Regions from separate parts of the Streptomyces sp. NPDC005728 genome, predicted to be linked through region 2. Evidence: riboswitches for the same ligand, from Rfam matches in the RefSeq annotation. Region 2 holds a riboswitch; the other holds the start of a gene.
The links. Region 2 has a riboswitch for cobalamin ahead of ABZ471_RS46020 (CbtB-domain containing protein). Riboswitches for the same ligand answer to the same signal wherever they lie in the genome.

Region 1: linked by a shared signal. The riboswitch ahead of ABZ471_RS47460 (5-methyltetrahydropteroyltriglutamate--homocysteine S-methyltransferase) and the one ahead of ABZ471_RS46020 (CbtB-domain containing protein) in region 2 are both predicted to bind cobalamin.

What each region holds. Positions count from the first base shown of each region.
Region 1 covers NZ_JBEXYL010000216.1:174-5,358, reverse strand. The annotation lists partial or broken gene aceA (isocitrate lyase) at 1-821, shown strand, start outside; gene aceB (malate synthase A) at 904-2,502, shown strand; gene ABZ471_RS47465 (3-hydroxybutyryl-CoA dehydrogenase) at 2,499-3,368, shown strand; cobalamin riboswitch at 3,559-3,779, shown strand; partial or broken gene ABZ471_RS47460 (5-methyltetrahydropteroyltriglutamate--homocysteine S-methyltransferase) at 3,932-5,185, shown strand, end outside.
Region 2 covers NZ_JBEXYL010000179.1:120-8,779, forward strand. The annotation lists gene ABZ471_RS45990 (PP2C family protein-serine/threonine phosphatase) at 196-1,404, shown strand; gene ABZ471_RS45995 (hypothetical protein) at 1,984-2,271, shown strand; gene ABZ471_RS46000 (AMP-binding protein) at 2,481-3,131, opposite strand; partial or broken gene ABZ471_RS46005 (acetylhydrolase) at 3,593-3,916, opposite strand; gene ABZ471_RS46010 (transcriptional regulator) at 4,175-4,519, opposite strand; gene ABZ471_RS46015 (hypothetical protein) at 4,516-5,208, opposite strand; cobalamin riboswitch at 5,603-5,752, shown strand; gene ABZ471_RS46020 (CbtB-domain containing protein) at 5,789-6,010, shown strand; gene ABZ471_RS46025 (CbtA family protein) at 6,030-6,782, shown strand; gene ABZ471_RS46030 (hypothetical protein) at 6,930-7,280, shown strand; gene ABZ471_RS46035 (hypothetical protein) at 7,455-7,556, shown strand; gene folP (dihydropteroate synthase) at 7,510-8,361, opposite strand; gene metF (methylenetetrahydrofolate reductase [NAD(P)H]) at 8,354-8,660, opposite strand, start outside.

The sequences.
Region 1 (5,185 bases), on a different contig from region 2:
CCGGCTTCGGCGGCCCGCTGAACGCCTTCGAGCTGACCAAGGGGATGATCGCGGCGGGCGCGGCCGGCATCCACTACGAGGATCAGCTCGCCTCTGAGAAGAAGTGCGGCCACCTCGGCGGCAAGGTCCTGGTGCCGACCTCGCAGCACATCCGCACCCTGAACGCGGCCCGGCTCGCCGCCGACATCGCCGACACGCCCACCGTCATCATCGCCCGTACCGACGCCCTCGCCGCCAACCTGCTGACCAGCGACGTCGACGAGCGCGACGCCGAGTTCGTCACCGGCGAGCGCACCGCCGAGGGCTTCTACCGGGTGCGGGGCGGCATGGCCCCGGTCATCGCCCGCGGCCTGGCCTACGCCCCGTACGCCGACCTGATCTGGGTCGAGACCGGTACGCCCGACCTGGCTCAGGCCCGCGAGTTCGCCGAGGCGATCCACGCGCAGTACCCGGACCAGATGCTCGCCTACAACTGCTCGCCGTCCTTCAACTGGAAGGCGGCGCTGGACGACGACCAGATCGCCAAGTTCCAGCGTGAACTCGGGGCGATGGGCTACAAGTTCCAATTCATCACGCTGGCCGGTTTCCACTCCCTCAACCACGGCATGTTCGACCTCGCCCGCGGCTACGCCGAGCACGGCATGACCGCCTACGTCGACCTGCAGGAGAAGGAGTTCGCCGCGCAGGCCCACGGCTTCACGGCCGTCAAGCACCAGCGGGAGGTCGGCACCGGCTACTTCGACCTCGTCTCCACCGCCGTCAACCCCGCCTCCTCCACCACCGCGCTGGCCGGCTCCACCGAGGAAGAGCAGTTCCACTAGGCCACCAGGCCACACTGACCGAGCGGAGGGGCCGGGCGACCGTCCCCGTCCCCCCTCCGCTCCCACCGCTCAGGAGAAGCCGATGTCCACCACCGCACTGACTCACCATGTCCGCGTCCTCGCCGCCGCCGGCCACCGGCACGACGAGATCCTCACGCCCGCCGCTCTGGACTTCGTCGGCCGGCTGGCCGCCGCTTTCGGGGAGCGTCGCCGGGAACTCCTCAAGGAGCGCCGCCGGCAGGTCCTGCGACTGGCATCGGGCTCCCCGCTCGACTTCCCCATGGTGACCTCCGCCGTGCGCTCCGACCTGTCCTGGCGCGTCGCACCGCCCGCCCCGGGCCTGACCGACCGCCGCGTGGAGATCACCGGCCCGCCGGACCGCCGTATGACGGTCAACGCCCTCAACTCCGGTGCCCGGGTGTGGATGGCCGACTTCGAGGACGCCACCGCCCCTCTCTGGGACAACGTGATCGGCGGGCAGCTCAACCTGCTCGACGCCATCGAGCGGCGCATCGACTTCACGACCGACGAGGGCAAGGAGTACCGCCTCGCGGACCGGGAAAAGCTCGCCACCATCATGGTCCGCCCGCGCGGCTGGCACCTGGACGAGGAGCACCTGGAGTTCGACGGCCGTCCGGTGCCCGCCGCGCTCGTCGACTTCGGCCTGTACTTCTTCCACTGCGCGCAGCGTCAGATCGACGCCGGGTACGGCCCGTACTTCTACCTCCCGAAGCTGGAGAACCGCTACGAGGCCCGCCTGTGGAACGACGTCTTCGTCACCGCCCAGGAACTCCTCGGCATCCCCCGGGGCACGATCCGCGCCACCGTGCTCATCGAGACGATCACCGCCGCGTTCGAGATGGAGGAGATCCTCTACGAGCTGCGCGAGCACAGCGCCGGTCTCAACGCAGGCCGCTGGGACTACCTGTTCAGCCTCATCAAGACCTTCGGCCACCGTACCGACTTCCTGCTGCCCGACCGTGCCAAGGTCACGATGACCGCCCCCTTCATGCGCGCCTACACCGAACTGCTCGTGCGCACCTGCCACCGGCGCGACGCCCACGCCATCGGCGGCATGGCCGCACAGGTGCCCGGCAAGGACCCGGCGGCGAACGAGGCCTCGCTCGCCAAGGTCCGGCTGGACAAGGAACGGGAGGCCGAAGACGGGTTCGACGGCTCCTGGGTCGCCCACCCCGGCCTCGTCCCCGTCTGCAGCGAGGTCTTCGACAGCGTTCTCGGCGAACGGCCGCACCAGCTCGACCGCACCCGGGACGACGTGGAGGTGACGGCGGCGGACCTGCTGTCGGTGCGACGGATCAGCGGGCCGCCGTCCCCCGAGGGCGTGCGCACCAACATCGCCGTCGCGCTGCGCTACTTCGCCGCCTGGTTGCGCGGGCAGGGCGCGGTCGCCCTTTACGGCCTCATGGAGGACGCGGCCACCGCCGAGATCGCCCGCGTCCAGGTCTGGCAGTGGCTGCGGCACCGGGTGATCGACCGCGAGACGGTCCTGCGGCTGCTCGACGACGAGGTCGTCGCACTCGGCGCCGAGTACCCGTGGGCGCCGGTCGACGAGATCCGAGACCTCTTCGAACGGACCGCGCTGACGGGCGAGTTGCCGCAGTTCTTCACCCCGGACGCCTACACCCGGCACCTCGTGCGGCGGTCGGAGGCGGGGGCATGAGCCGTGACATCCGGCGGGTCGGCGTAGTCGGCGGCGGTCAGATGGGCGCCGGAATCGCCGAGGTGTGCGCGCGGGCCGGCCTGGACACCGTGGTCTGCGAGGTGGACGCCGTCGCGGCCCGCGCCGCCCGGGACCGAGTGGCGGCATCGCTGGAGCGCGCGGTACGACGGGGCAAGCTGGAACAGGCCGCCGCGCGGGACGCGTTCGCCCGCATGGTGTTCACCGGCAGCCTGGAGGACCTGGCCGACCGCCAACTCGTCGTCGAGGCCGTCGTGGAGAACCCGGACGCCAAGACCGAGGTGTTCGCCGCCCTCGACAAGATCGTCGAGGACCCGGAAGCCGTGCTGACCACCAACACCTCCTCCCTTCCGGTGATGCGCCTCGGCATGTCGACCGGCCGCGCCGACCGGGTCGTGGGACTGCACTTCTTCAACCCGGTCCCTGTGCTGCCCCTGGTGGAGGTCGTGACGTCCCTGCACACGTCGCCGTCGACGATCACCGCCGTCGAGGACTTCGCGACCCGGACGCTGGGCAAAACAGTGATCCACTCCCACGACCGGGCGGGCTTTGTCGTCAACGCCCTGCTGATCCCGTATCTCCTCTCGGCAGTCCGCATGGCCGAGTCCGGATTCGCCTCGGCCGCCGATATCGACACCGGGATGGAACTCGGCTGCGCCCACCCCATGGGCCCGCTGAAACTCGCCGACCTGATCGGCCTGGACACCGTCGCTTCGATCGCGGAGTCGCTCTACGACGAGTTCAAGGAACCCCTGTACGCCCCTCCCCCGCTGCTCCAGCGGATGGTGGAGGCGGGACTGCTCGGGCGCAAGGCCGGACGGGGGTTCCACACCTACGACCAGGGCTGAGGACCTGGTACAGCGCGGGCTGAGGGGCCCGCACCCGCCGCCGGGGTGAGGGTCCCGGACGGCGTCACAGGGGAAGGGCGGGAAGCGCATGTGCGGCGCTTCCCGCCCTGTCGCGTGCCCGGGCCACCGGGTGTCCCACCTCACCATCCGGATGACGGATGTCCTGCACCCCTCCGAGGCGCCACCCCGTAAGCTGATCCGTGCAGCTGGTTCGTCCCGTCCGCCAGGCGGGATGTCGTAAGAGGGAACCCGGTGGGAATCCGGGACTGCCCCGCAGCGGTGAGCGGGAACGACCGCCGTCATTCGCACTGGGCCCGAGGTACCGGGCTTGGGAAGCGACGGCCAGTAGGTGTCTCGTACGACGAGACGTGCCCGCGAGTCCGAAGACCTGCCACCTGCCCGCGTGCGAACCACTCGTGCGCGGACATCCCGGTGACCTCGAGGGCGGGTCGGCGTACACACCGAACGGACGGCTCCTGGCCGCTGCCGTCCGGTGCGTCAACCCTTCGCGCTCTCGTCCCGTCCCCGGGATCTCAGGGATTCATCTCGCGAAGGAGATCTCCGTGACCACCAAGTCCGCAGCCGCGGCAGCACGGGCCACCTTGTACGGCTACCCTCGCCAGGGCCCGAACCGGGAACTGAAGAAGGCGATCGAGGGTTACTGGAAGGGCCGCGTGAGCGCCGACGCCCTCCGCTCCACCGCCGCCGAACTGCGCGCCGCCAACTGGCAGCAGCTCGCCGATGCCGGCATCCACGAGGTGCCGACCGGTGACTTCTCCTCCTACGACCACGTCCTGGACACCACCGTCGCTCTCGGCGCGGTCCCCGACCGCCACCGCGCCGCCGTCGAGGCCGACGCCCTGGCCGGCTACTTCGCCATGGCCCGCGGCACCCAGGACGTCGCGCCGCTGGAGATGACCAAGTGGTTCGACACCAACTACCACTATCTGGTGCCCGAGCTGGGCCCCGACACCGTCTTCACCGCCGACTCCGGCAAGCAGGTCACGGAGCTGAAGGAGGCCCTCGCCCTGGGCCTGACCGCCCGTCCCGTCCTGGTCGGCCCCGTCACGTACCTGCTGCTCGCCAAGCCCGCACCCGGCGTGGCCGCGGACTTCGACCCGCTCACTCTCCTGGACCGCCTGCTGCCGGTGTACGCGGAGATCCTGGCCGACCTGCGCGCAGCCGGCGCGGAGTGGATCCAGCTGGACGAGCCAGCCCTCGTCCAGGACCGCACCCCGGCCGAGCTGAACGCCGCCGAGCGCGCCTACCGCGGCCTCGGTGCCCTCACCGACCGGCCCAAGCTGCTCGTCGCCTCGTACTTCGACCGGCTCGGCGAGGCCCTGCCCGTGCTGGCCAAGGCGCCGATCGAGGGCCTCGCCATCGACTTCACCGAGTCCGCGGCCGGCAATCTGGAGGCCCTGGCCGCCGTCGGCGGACTGCCCGGCAAGCGCCTGGTCGCCGGTGTCGTCAACGGCCGCAACATCTGGGTCAACGACCTGTCGGCGTCGCTCGCCACTCTCGGCACCCTGCTGGGCCTGGCCGACCGGGTCGACGTCGCGGCCTCCTGCTCCCTCCTGCACGTCCCCCTCGACGCCTCGGCGGAGCGGGACATCGAGCCGCAGATCCTGCGCTGGCTGGCCTTCGCGCAGCAGAAGACGCGGGAGATCGTCACCCTCGCCAAGGGCCTCGCCCAGGGCACCGACACGATCACCGCCGAACTCGCCGCCAACCGCGCCGACCTGGCCTCCCGCGCCGGCTCCCCCATCACCCACGACCCGGCCGTGCGATCCCGCGCCGCCGCCGTCACCCAGGCCGAC
Region 2 (8,660 bases):
CGGGCCGGCTCGCCGCCCAGGGGGACGGATTCCTTCCAGGGAGGCGATGGTGACCGGCTGATCGAGTGGCTGGTGCCGCAGGTGTGCCCGGTCGAGCTCAGCTGACCGCCCTGGCCGCCGTTCTCGCCCGCGCCACGGGCTGACGTGAGAGGGGACGGGATCGGTGTGAGACTGGGCACGGAAGGGGTGATCCCCGTGTCGGACCCACCGCACGCGTCCTCCGGTCCCGACACCGCTGTCGACGAGAATCGGCTGGAAGAGCTGATCATCGAGGCGCAGACTGCCCTGCCGGTCGAACTGCCTGCCCTGGCGAACCGGTGCGCCTCGGCCCTCGGGCTGGGCACCGCGCTGATCTACCTCGTCGACCTGCAACAACGGCTGCTCGTCCCACTCGATGAGGCCTTGGAACCGCTGGGGGTGAGCCGCTCGTCGGCCGGCTGGGCGTACCGGACGGTCTCCCCGCGGGTGGCCGAGGCCGACGACGGCTTGATCATCTGGATGCCACTGGTCGACGGTGCGGAGCGGCTGGGCGTGCTGGAGGTGCGGACCGCCTCGCTCGATGGGGTGCGCATGCGCCGCGCCCGGATGCTGGCCCATCTGTTCGCCATGCTGATCACCTCCAAGCGCGCCTACAGCGACTGGCTCGCCGCCCGCACCCGCACCGCGACCATGCAGTTGCCCGCCGAGATGATGCGGGCCTTCCTGCCACCCCACACCATCGGCAGCGGCAGGTGTGTCTCGACCGCGGTCCTGGAACCGGCGTACGACATCGCCGGTGACGCCTTCGACCACTCGGTGGCCAAGAACATCCTGCACACCATGATCCTCGACGCCATGGGACACGATCTGACCGCCGGCCTGACCACGTCGGTCGCCATGGCGGCGGCACGCAACGCCCGCCGCGCCGGCGGCGACCCGGCCGACGTCGTCGGCTCCGTCGACCAGGCGCTCGCCCAGTGGCTGCCCGACCACTTCTGCACCGCAGTGCTGTGCCGGCTCGACGCCGAGACCGGAGTGCTGCGCTGGGTCAATTGCGGTCACCCCCCACCCCTGCTGATCCGTGCCGAGCGGGTGCTGACCGGGGCACTGGACAGCACCCCGCAGCCACCGATCGGCCTGGCCGGCCCACTCGCCCCGGCAGCCCGGCAGGTCCAGGAGACGACACTGGAACCGGGCGATTGCGTCCTGCTCTACACCGACGGTGTCGTGGAGGCTCGCGACGCGGACGGCGCGGAGTTCGGCCTCGACCGGTTCACTGACTTCATCATCCGCTCCAACGCCGCCGGCGAGCGCCCGGCCGAGGTGCTGCGGCTGCTCATCCACGCCATCCTTGACTACCAGCGCAACCAACTGCGGGACGACGTGACCATCCTGCTCTTCGAATGGCGCCCGCAGCACCGGTGACGCGGTACTGCACCGAGCCGCGCTGTGCTCGTGCGCTCGCCTTGCGCGGTCCCCGCACCCGCCGGCAGCCGCCGCGAGGACGACCCGGTCATCGCGCTGAGCCGCAGTCCACAGCATGACGACGCCCTTGGCGAGCGTGACGATCTCGCGTCTTCTGCTCGGCGAAGGTGAGCCAGCGCAGAATCTGCGGCTCGACGTCCCGCTCCACGGAGGCGCCGAGCGGGACGTGCAGCAGGGAGCACGACGCGGACATGGTGAACCCGCTGGTGCAGGGGCGTCCTTCTGCTGAGGGTCCGTGGGTTCGTGGCCCTCATGCCCGAGTGGGGTCGATACCGAAAACCCGGTGAGGGCTGCGCGGACGTAGCGGTCCCACTGATGGCACTGCTGATGCTTGCGCTGCGGGCACGACCCCGGCGGGAGTCATCCCATCCCCGCTCGAAGAGGGCGGACGAGTGTGAGTACTTCGCCGACCGGCGGGACGTCGGCCCCTCCGAAGGGATCGTTCGGCTCGGTCAACCGTCCGTATCAGTCCCGCGTCTTCCCTCGCGACCGCCCACCACTCGCACAGGAGAACAGACCGTGAGCGACAAGGACGTTGAGCCGGCCGACGAGCGGGGTTACGAGCTGGGGCCCTGGTGGATGGGGCTCGGGACGGCGGGCGCTGTCGCACTGATCGTCTTCGGGGGGCTCGTAGCGGCGTGGTTCTTCTTCCGGCTGCCCGGCACCCCAGAGAATCTCTCGACCGGCTACTACCAGGTCGCCAGGCTTGCCGCCGTCGGACTGGTGATTGCGGGAAGCGCCCTGCTGGGCCGCCGTCGCACCCGGACCGCGGCCGACGAGGAGACCAACGAGCCAGAACGCGCATGACACCACCGGCCGGTGGGTCACGGTGGTGATGGGAGACACGACGGATCCGAGCACGGATCACTGCCGAAGTGCCGGCCCTTCGGGGACAGAACGCGGCTGTGTTGATCACCAGGCGCACCCCGATTACGGGGCCCTCATCCGCGTCGGCGCACGTTCACTCCCCGGCTCGGCAGTCGGACAGATCGCAGTCTCATCCCGACCGAGCCGTCTCATCGCCCGCCCGGCTCGGGCGGCAGGACGATGTTTCGTTTGAGAAACTTGCAGGTGGGTCCCTTGGGCAGGGTGTCCACGATCCACACCTTCCGCGGATACTTGTAGGCGGCGACCTGGCGCTTGACGTACTCACGCAGTTCCTCGGCCGTCGTCCGGGTGCTCGGCTTGAGAACGACTGCCTCCCCGACCTCCTCACCGAGGTCGGGGTCTGTGAGGCCGATGACTGCGGCGTCGGCGACCGCAGGGTGCTCGTACAGCACGTCTTCGATCTCGCGGGGATACACGTTGTAGCCACCCCGGATGATCACGTCCTTCTTGCGTCCGACGATCCAGAAGTATCCGTCCTGGTCGACCCGGCCGAGGTCGCCGGTGTACAGCCAGCCGTCCCGGATCGTGGCAGCGGTCTCCTCGGGGCGTCGCCAAGAGCGCTTCATCACGTTGTGCCCGCGGATCACGATCTCGCCGGTCTCCTCGTGCGGCACCTCCTGGCCGTTGTTGCCGACCACCCGCATCTCGGCGCCCGGGACCGGGGTGCCGACCGAGCCGGGTCTGGGTGCCTGCAGGGTGTTGAACGAGGCGACGGGCGACGTCTCCGACAGCCCGTACCCTTCGAGCACGACGCAGTCGAACGCAGCCTGGAACGCCATCCCCGCAGATGCGACCAGAACTCGGTGACGCTCGGCTGCGTGGCCCGGGGGAATTCGGCGGTCATCAGCATGAACGGCCGGTCCAGGTCGGTGGTGATGATGGGTTGCATCGGGCCGTCGAAGCTCAGTCCGGCCCTGATGCGCTGGTCCTCGCACATGGCGAGGGCGGTCGCCGTCGCACCCTTCGACCAGCCGAACATGCCGATGCGGTGCGGGTCGAGGGCGTTGAGGAGACCAGCAGGCAGCACGTGGTGGTCCGCGTCGGGGTTGCGGCCCGCGGCGAGCTCCTCGATACGGTCGAGGACGAACCGGATATCCGTGGCGTAGTCCCGTGGTGTCAGATTCGGGTTGTCCAGAGGCACGGTGAGCCGGCCGTCGGGGAACTCGCTGATCGCGTCGTAGGTGTGATCCACGGTGACCACCACGTACCCGTGGCTGGCGAGTTCCTGCACCACGATGGTGGTGTCGGCACGGTGGTTGTGCGCGCCGTGCGAGAACACGACGACGGGCAGGCGCTTGCCTGTTCGCAGGACGGGGGCGCCCTCGTGGCCCGCTGTGAGGGGCGCCACCGCGACGTCCTCCGGAAAGCGTGCCGCCGCGAGGAGTGACCGCGTCACGGCGGGGGACGCGTAGCGCGCCCGGGGATACCGCCCGACGCTCCGGGCCGGGTACCAGACACTGGCCATCAACTCGCGACAGTGCCCGGGACCGGCCACGGGATCCGGACGTGAGGCGTCGATGAGGTGCAGCGGTACCGTGCCGACCGGGTGCGGTCCGGTGGGCATGGGCAGATGGAGCTGTATCGGGCCGGGAGCGGTCGCCGCCGCCCACGCGTGACCTGCCGCTCCGAGCGGCACGGCGGCCCCGACGCCGACGGCCAGCGCGGCTGTGAGTACGCGGCGGCGCGTCAGGTCCGATTTGACGGTGACCGGCGTGGTGGTCACATGTCCTCCCCAGGAATCTTGGATGGTGTCCGGCACGCTGTTCGTGTTCGCCCGGCTCCAGGGCGAGTTGGTGCGGTGGACGCGGTTGCCAGGGCCGGGCTAGGACTCAGGGCCTGAGCCCTCGCCGCCTTCTTCGATCTGGCGGATGAGCCGCTTGAGCTGGGTGACTTCGTTCCGGAGGGCGCGGTCGCCGGCAGGGGTGAGAGAGAGCCAGGTGCGGGCGCGCTTGCCCTCGTAGCCCTTTTCGATGTCGACCAGACCGGCCTTCTCCAGGACGGCCAGGTGCTGGCTGAGGTTTCCGGCGGTGAGTCCGAGCGCCGTGCGCAGGAAGCCGAACTCGACACGGCGTGCCTGGTGGGCGACGGTGAGGATGCCGAGGCGGACGCGCTGGTGGACCACGTCGTTCAGGCCGTTGACGGGGTGTTGATCAGGCTCGGAGATCACGAGGCATCGTGCTGACGGGACAACTCGGCCCGGTGGAAACCGAGGGCGCCGAGCAGGAGGAGCAGGGCTTGGACGCCCAGGCGGGGCAGGGCGGACCAGGGGGAGGTGACGGGGATCATCTGCCAGCCGGGGACGAGCGGCATCAGACAGATGGCCAGGTACACCAGGGTGAACACCAGCAGGGCACGGCTGCGTTCCACCCAGGAGAGTACGAGCAGCGGCAGTCCGACGGCCGTGACGTTCCCGGTGAGCAGTTCGATGAACCCCGTTGTCCCGGAGGTGGGGTCGAGGTGCAGGCCCCAGAGGTCGATCGGGTCGCCAGGCTGCGGAGTCCCCTGACGGATGGACCAGAACGTGGTGGCGGTCACCAGGCCGAGCAGGGTGATCCCGGTGAGGATGTACGGCCGGACCGAGGTACCGACTCCGCGGTTACGGGAGCGGCGGACATAGAAGAACGCCGTCGCGACGTAGGCGAGGGCGAGTCCGATGGGCCAGTAGAACGGCTCACCCTGCTTGACCTGCGTGATCAGGGTGCAGTCGGTGCCTGCCCCGGAGTCGGTCGCGGGGCAGGGAACGGTCTCGACATGGTAGGTGAAACGGCTGACCAGGACTCCGCCCAGTGTGAGCGCGCCGAGTAGCAGCAGAGGGAACCAGGTGCCGCGTTGAGCGGCGCGGACTCGGCGGGTCAAGTCGCCGAGGCTGGCGAGGACTTCGTGAAGGGCGCCCGAAGACGGCACCGATGCGTCTGTCACGCCATCAGCTTTGCATTACAAACCAGTTATGACAAGAAACCCTGCTCGGGCGGCCGCTGGTCGTCCGAACCGAGATCCCCATCGGGCAAGCCCGGGTGTCCATCCGCGGACACAAGTTCGACCGCCAGATCGACATCCTCACCGCGGCCGGCTGTCGCCTGGGCCGTACCGCCACTTGGCGCACCACGATCTGCTAGCCCGGCCTGATGATTGATGCCGCCGTGTGTGGCTCTCCCGAGCCGTGTCCGGACTGCGGACGGCTGGCCACACGACTGTCCGCCTGGCGCGAGAGGAAGATCACGCCGGGCGGACGGACGCGGCCTTGGCCCTGCTCGTGACACGCGGTACGGTCTGTCCGATATCGACGACGGCGAGACGGAAGCCGGTGGGAATCCGGCACGGTCGCGCCACTGTGTGCGGGACCCTTCCGAAGGGAGGGTGTTTCGCGAGTCAGACCCGTGGCCGTCGTCCTGTGCACCACCGAGTTGGGACGCGAACTCCCAGAGGAGGTACTGCCATGGCGCAGTCCGTCGCCCAAGCGACAGCCACCACCCCCGCCATTCCCGCCACGCTGCCGCTGAAGGCGATAGCACCCTGGGCGGTCTTCTTCGGCATCCTCATGCTTGTCCTGCTGTACTTCGTCGGCGCCGAGCAGGGCGCCACCTCCGTGTTCAGCGGCACGGACGTCCATGAGTGGGTGCACGACGCCCGCCACCTCCTCGGCTTCCCCTGCCACTGACGCGAGGGGACGTACACCCATGAACTCCGCAACGGTAAGAAACCTCCTCGTGCGGGGCATGCTCGCCGGCCTGGCCGCCGGTGTGCTCGCCCTCGTCGTCGCCTACCTCCTCGGTGAGCCGAGCGTCGACAAGGCGATCGGCTTCGAGGACGCCCACTCCCACGAGCACGAGATGGAAGTCGTCTCCCGCTCCCTGCAGTCCACGGCCGGCCTCGCCACCGGCGTCCTCATCTACGGGGTCGCCTTCGGCGGCATCGCAGCGCTCGCCTACTGCTTCGCGCTCGGCCGCGTCGGCCGCTTCAGCCCGCGGGCGACCGCGCTGCTGCTGTCCGGCTGCGCGCTCCTCGCCGTGTACGTCGTGCCGTTCCTGAAGTACCCGGCCAACCCGCCGTCGATCGGTGACCCGGACACCATCAGCAAGCGGACGACGCTGTACTTCCTGATGATGCTGCTCAGCGTGCTCCTGGCGATCGCCGCCACCATTCTGGGCAAGCGCCTCGCGCCCTCGCTGGGTACCTGGTGGGCGACGGTGGTCGCGGTGGCGGTCTTCGCCGTCGTGATCGGTCTGGCCTATGAGTTCCTGCCGGTCGTCAACGAGGTGCCGAAGGACTTCCCGGCCGCGTTGCTGTGGCGGTTCCGGCTCTCCGCTCTGGCCATTCAGGCCGTTCTGTGGGGCGGATTCGGCCTTCTCTTCGGTGAATTGGCCGAACGGCTGCTGAACCCCAAGCCGGCGACGGTCTCGGCCGGGAAGGCAGTTCCAGCCGCGCGCTGACTCCTTCAGGACAACAGAGGGCCCTTCGGAACCATCCGGGGGCCCTCTCGCGTTCTTCGGACACCGACGCGCATCGGATCACTGGCATGACAGAGGAAAGCCGGCCGATCAGACGCGGACCATCATGGCGAGGAGCGGAGGAACCGAGTGGCCAGACATCCCCAGCCGCGCCACATCACCCTCGGCGGCCGTGAGGCGATCGCTCTCACCCCGGAGGAGTACGAGCAGCTGATCGCCAGCCGACGGCAGATCGGCGGTCAGAGCGCGCGCGTACGGGTGCTCGGTCAACAGGCGAAACGGACCGAACAGCTCCTGAACGACCTGGAGAGGCTGATCGCCGCCCCGCCGGACGCCTGCCGCGAGCGGGACGGCGGGGTACCGGGGGCGTGCCTGCGGACATGCGGCGGCTCAGTGGCCACGGAGCCGGACACCTGCAACACCGACGCCATCACCGCGATAGCTGAACTGCTGCGCCGTCACCGGGACCCGGCATCCTGAATCAACGGCGACGTCCGCGCCACAGCGGGCCTGACGCAGCGATGCGCTCATGGTGGGCGACATGAGGTACCCACGGCCGGTCGCGCTATCGCTCCGGTCCGCTGCCGTCACGGGGTGCGGGACTCGACGGGGTGCGGCCCGCTGCACGGCGGTGCCGACGAAGCGGTGATGCACATGCTGGAGGAGATCAACGATCCGCAGCGCGCCGAGCGGCACGCTCACCACCGCATCACCAGCCGCTCTCCTTGGCCGACTCCAGGGCTTCGAACACCCTGAGCGCGTCGCGGAGGGCGGCGACATCGTGAGTGCGTATGTAGTCCGCCCCACTGCGCGCGGCATACAGTTCCGCCGCCAGTGTCGCGGGACCGATCCCGGAAACCGGGCTTCCCGTGAGCTTCCGCAGGAACGACTTCCGGGAGGGGGAAATCAGCACCGGTACGTCGAAGCGCGCTTTCAGCCGTTCGAGCCCGGCCAGGGTCCGCAGTGACGGTTCGGGGCTGTTGCCGAGAAAATAACCCAGTCCCGGATCGATGACCAGCCGGTCGCGGCTGATGCCGGCCGCTTCCAGCGCGGTCAGACGGTCGGCGAAGAACTCCTCGATTCCTCTGTACACCTGCGTGGGGTCGGTCCGCACCTTGGTGGCGGGGCCGTGACGCTGTACGGAGTGCATGACGATGAGCCGGCAGCCGGTGTCGGCGAGCTCCTCGTACCGGGCGGGATCACCGAAGCCCTGGATGTCGTTGAGATATGTGGCGCCACGCGCGGCGGCGAACAACTGTGTCGCGGGCTGGTACGAGTCGACCGACACCGGGACGCCCTGGGCGACCAGTTGATCGATGACGTCGGCCAGCCGTCTGATCTCCTCGGCCTCCGTCACCTTCTCGGCTCCCGGATGGCTCGCGGCAGGCCCGAGTTCGATGACGTCGGCCCCGTCCGAACGCAGCCGGTGTGCGTGCGCCACCGCGGCTTGTGTGGTCAGAAACCTGTTCCCGTCCGAGAACGAATCCGTGGTGATATTGACGATCCCGACCAGTGAAGGCCGACGGATTCCCACGGGCGAGTATGGAGTTTGCTCATCCATGGAGCTCAAGCCTCTGATAGATCTCTGTCGTCACTGTCGAGAAGTTCATGGTCATGAAGTGCAGTCCGGGAGCCTCTTCGGCGAGCAACCGGCGGCACATCTCGGTGGCATGGTCAATGCCGAGTGCTCTGACCGCTTTGGGGTCTTCCTGCGCGGCAAGCAGCCTCTCGGCCAACTGGGCAGGGAAGGCGGCTGTGGAGAGCGTAGGAATGCGTTGCAGTGAGCGGATGGTGGTGACCGGCATGATCTCGGGGATGATCGGTGTCTCACATCCTGCCGCTGCTACACCGTCACGGAAA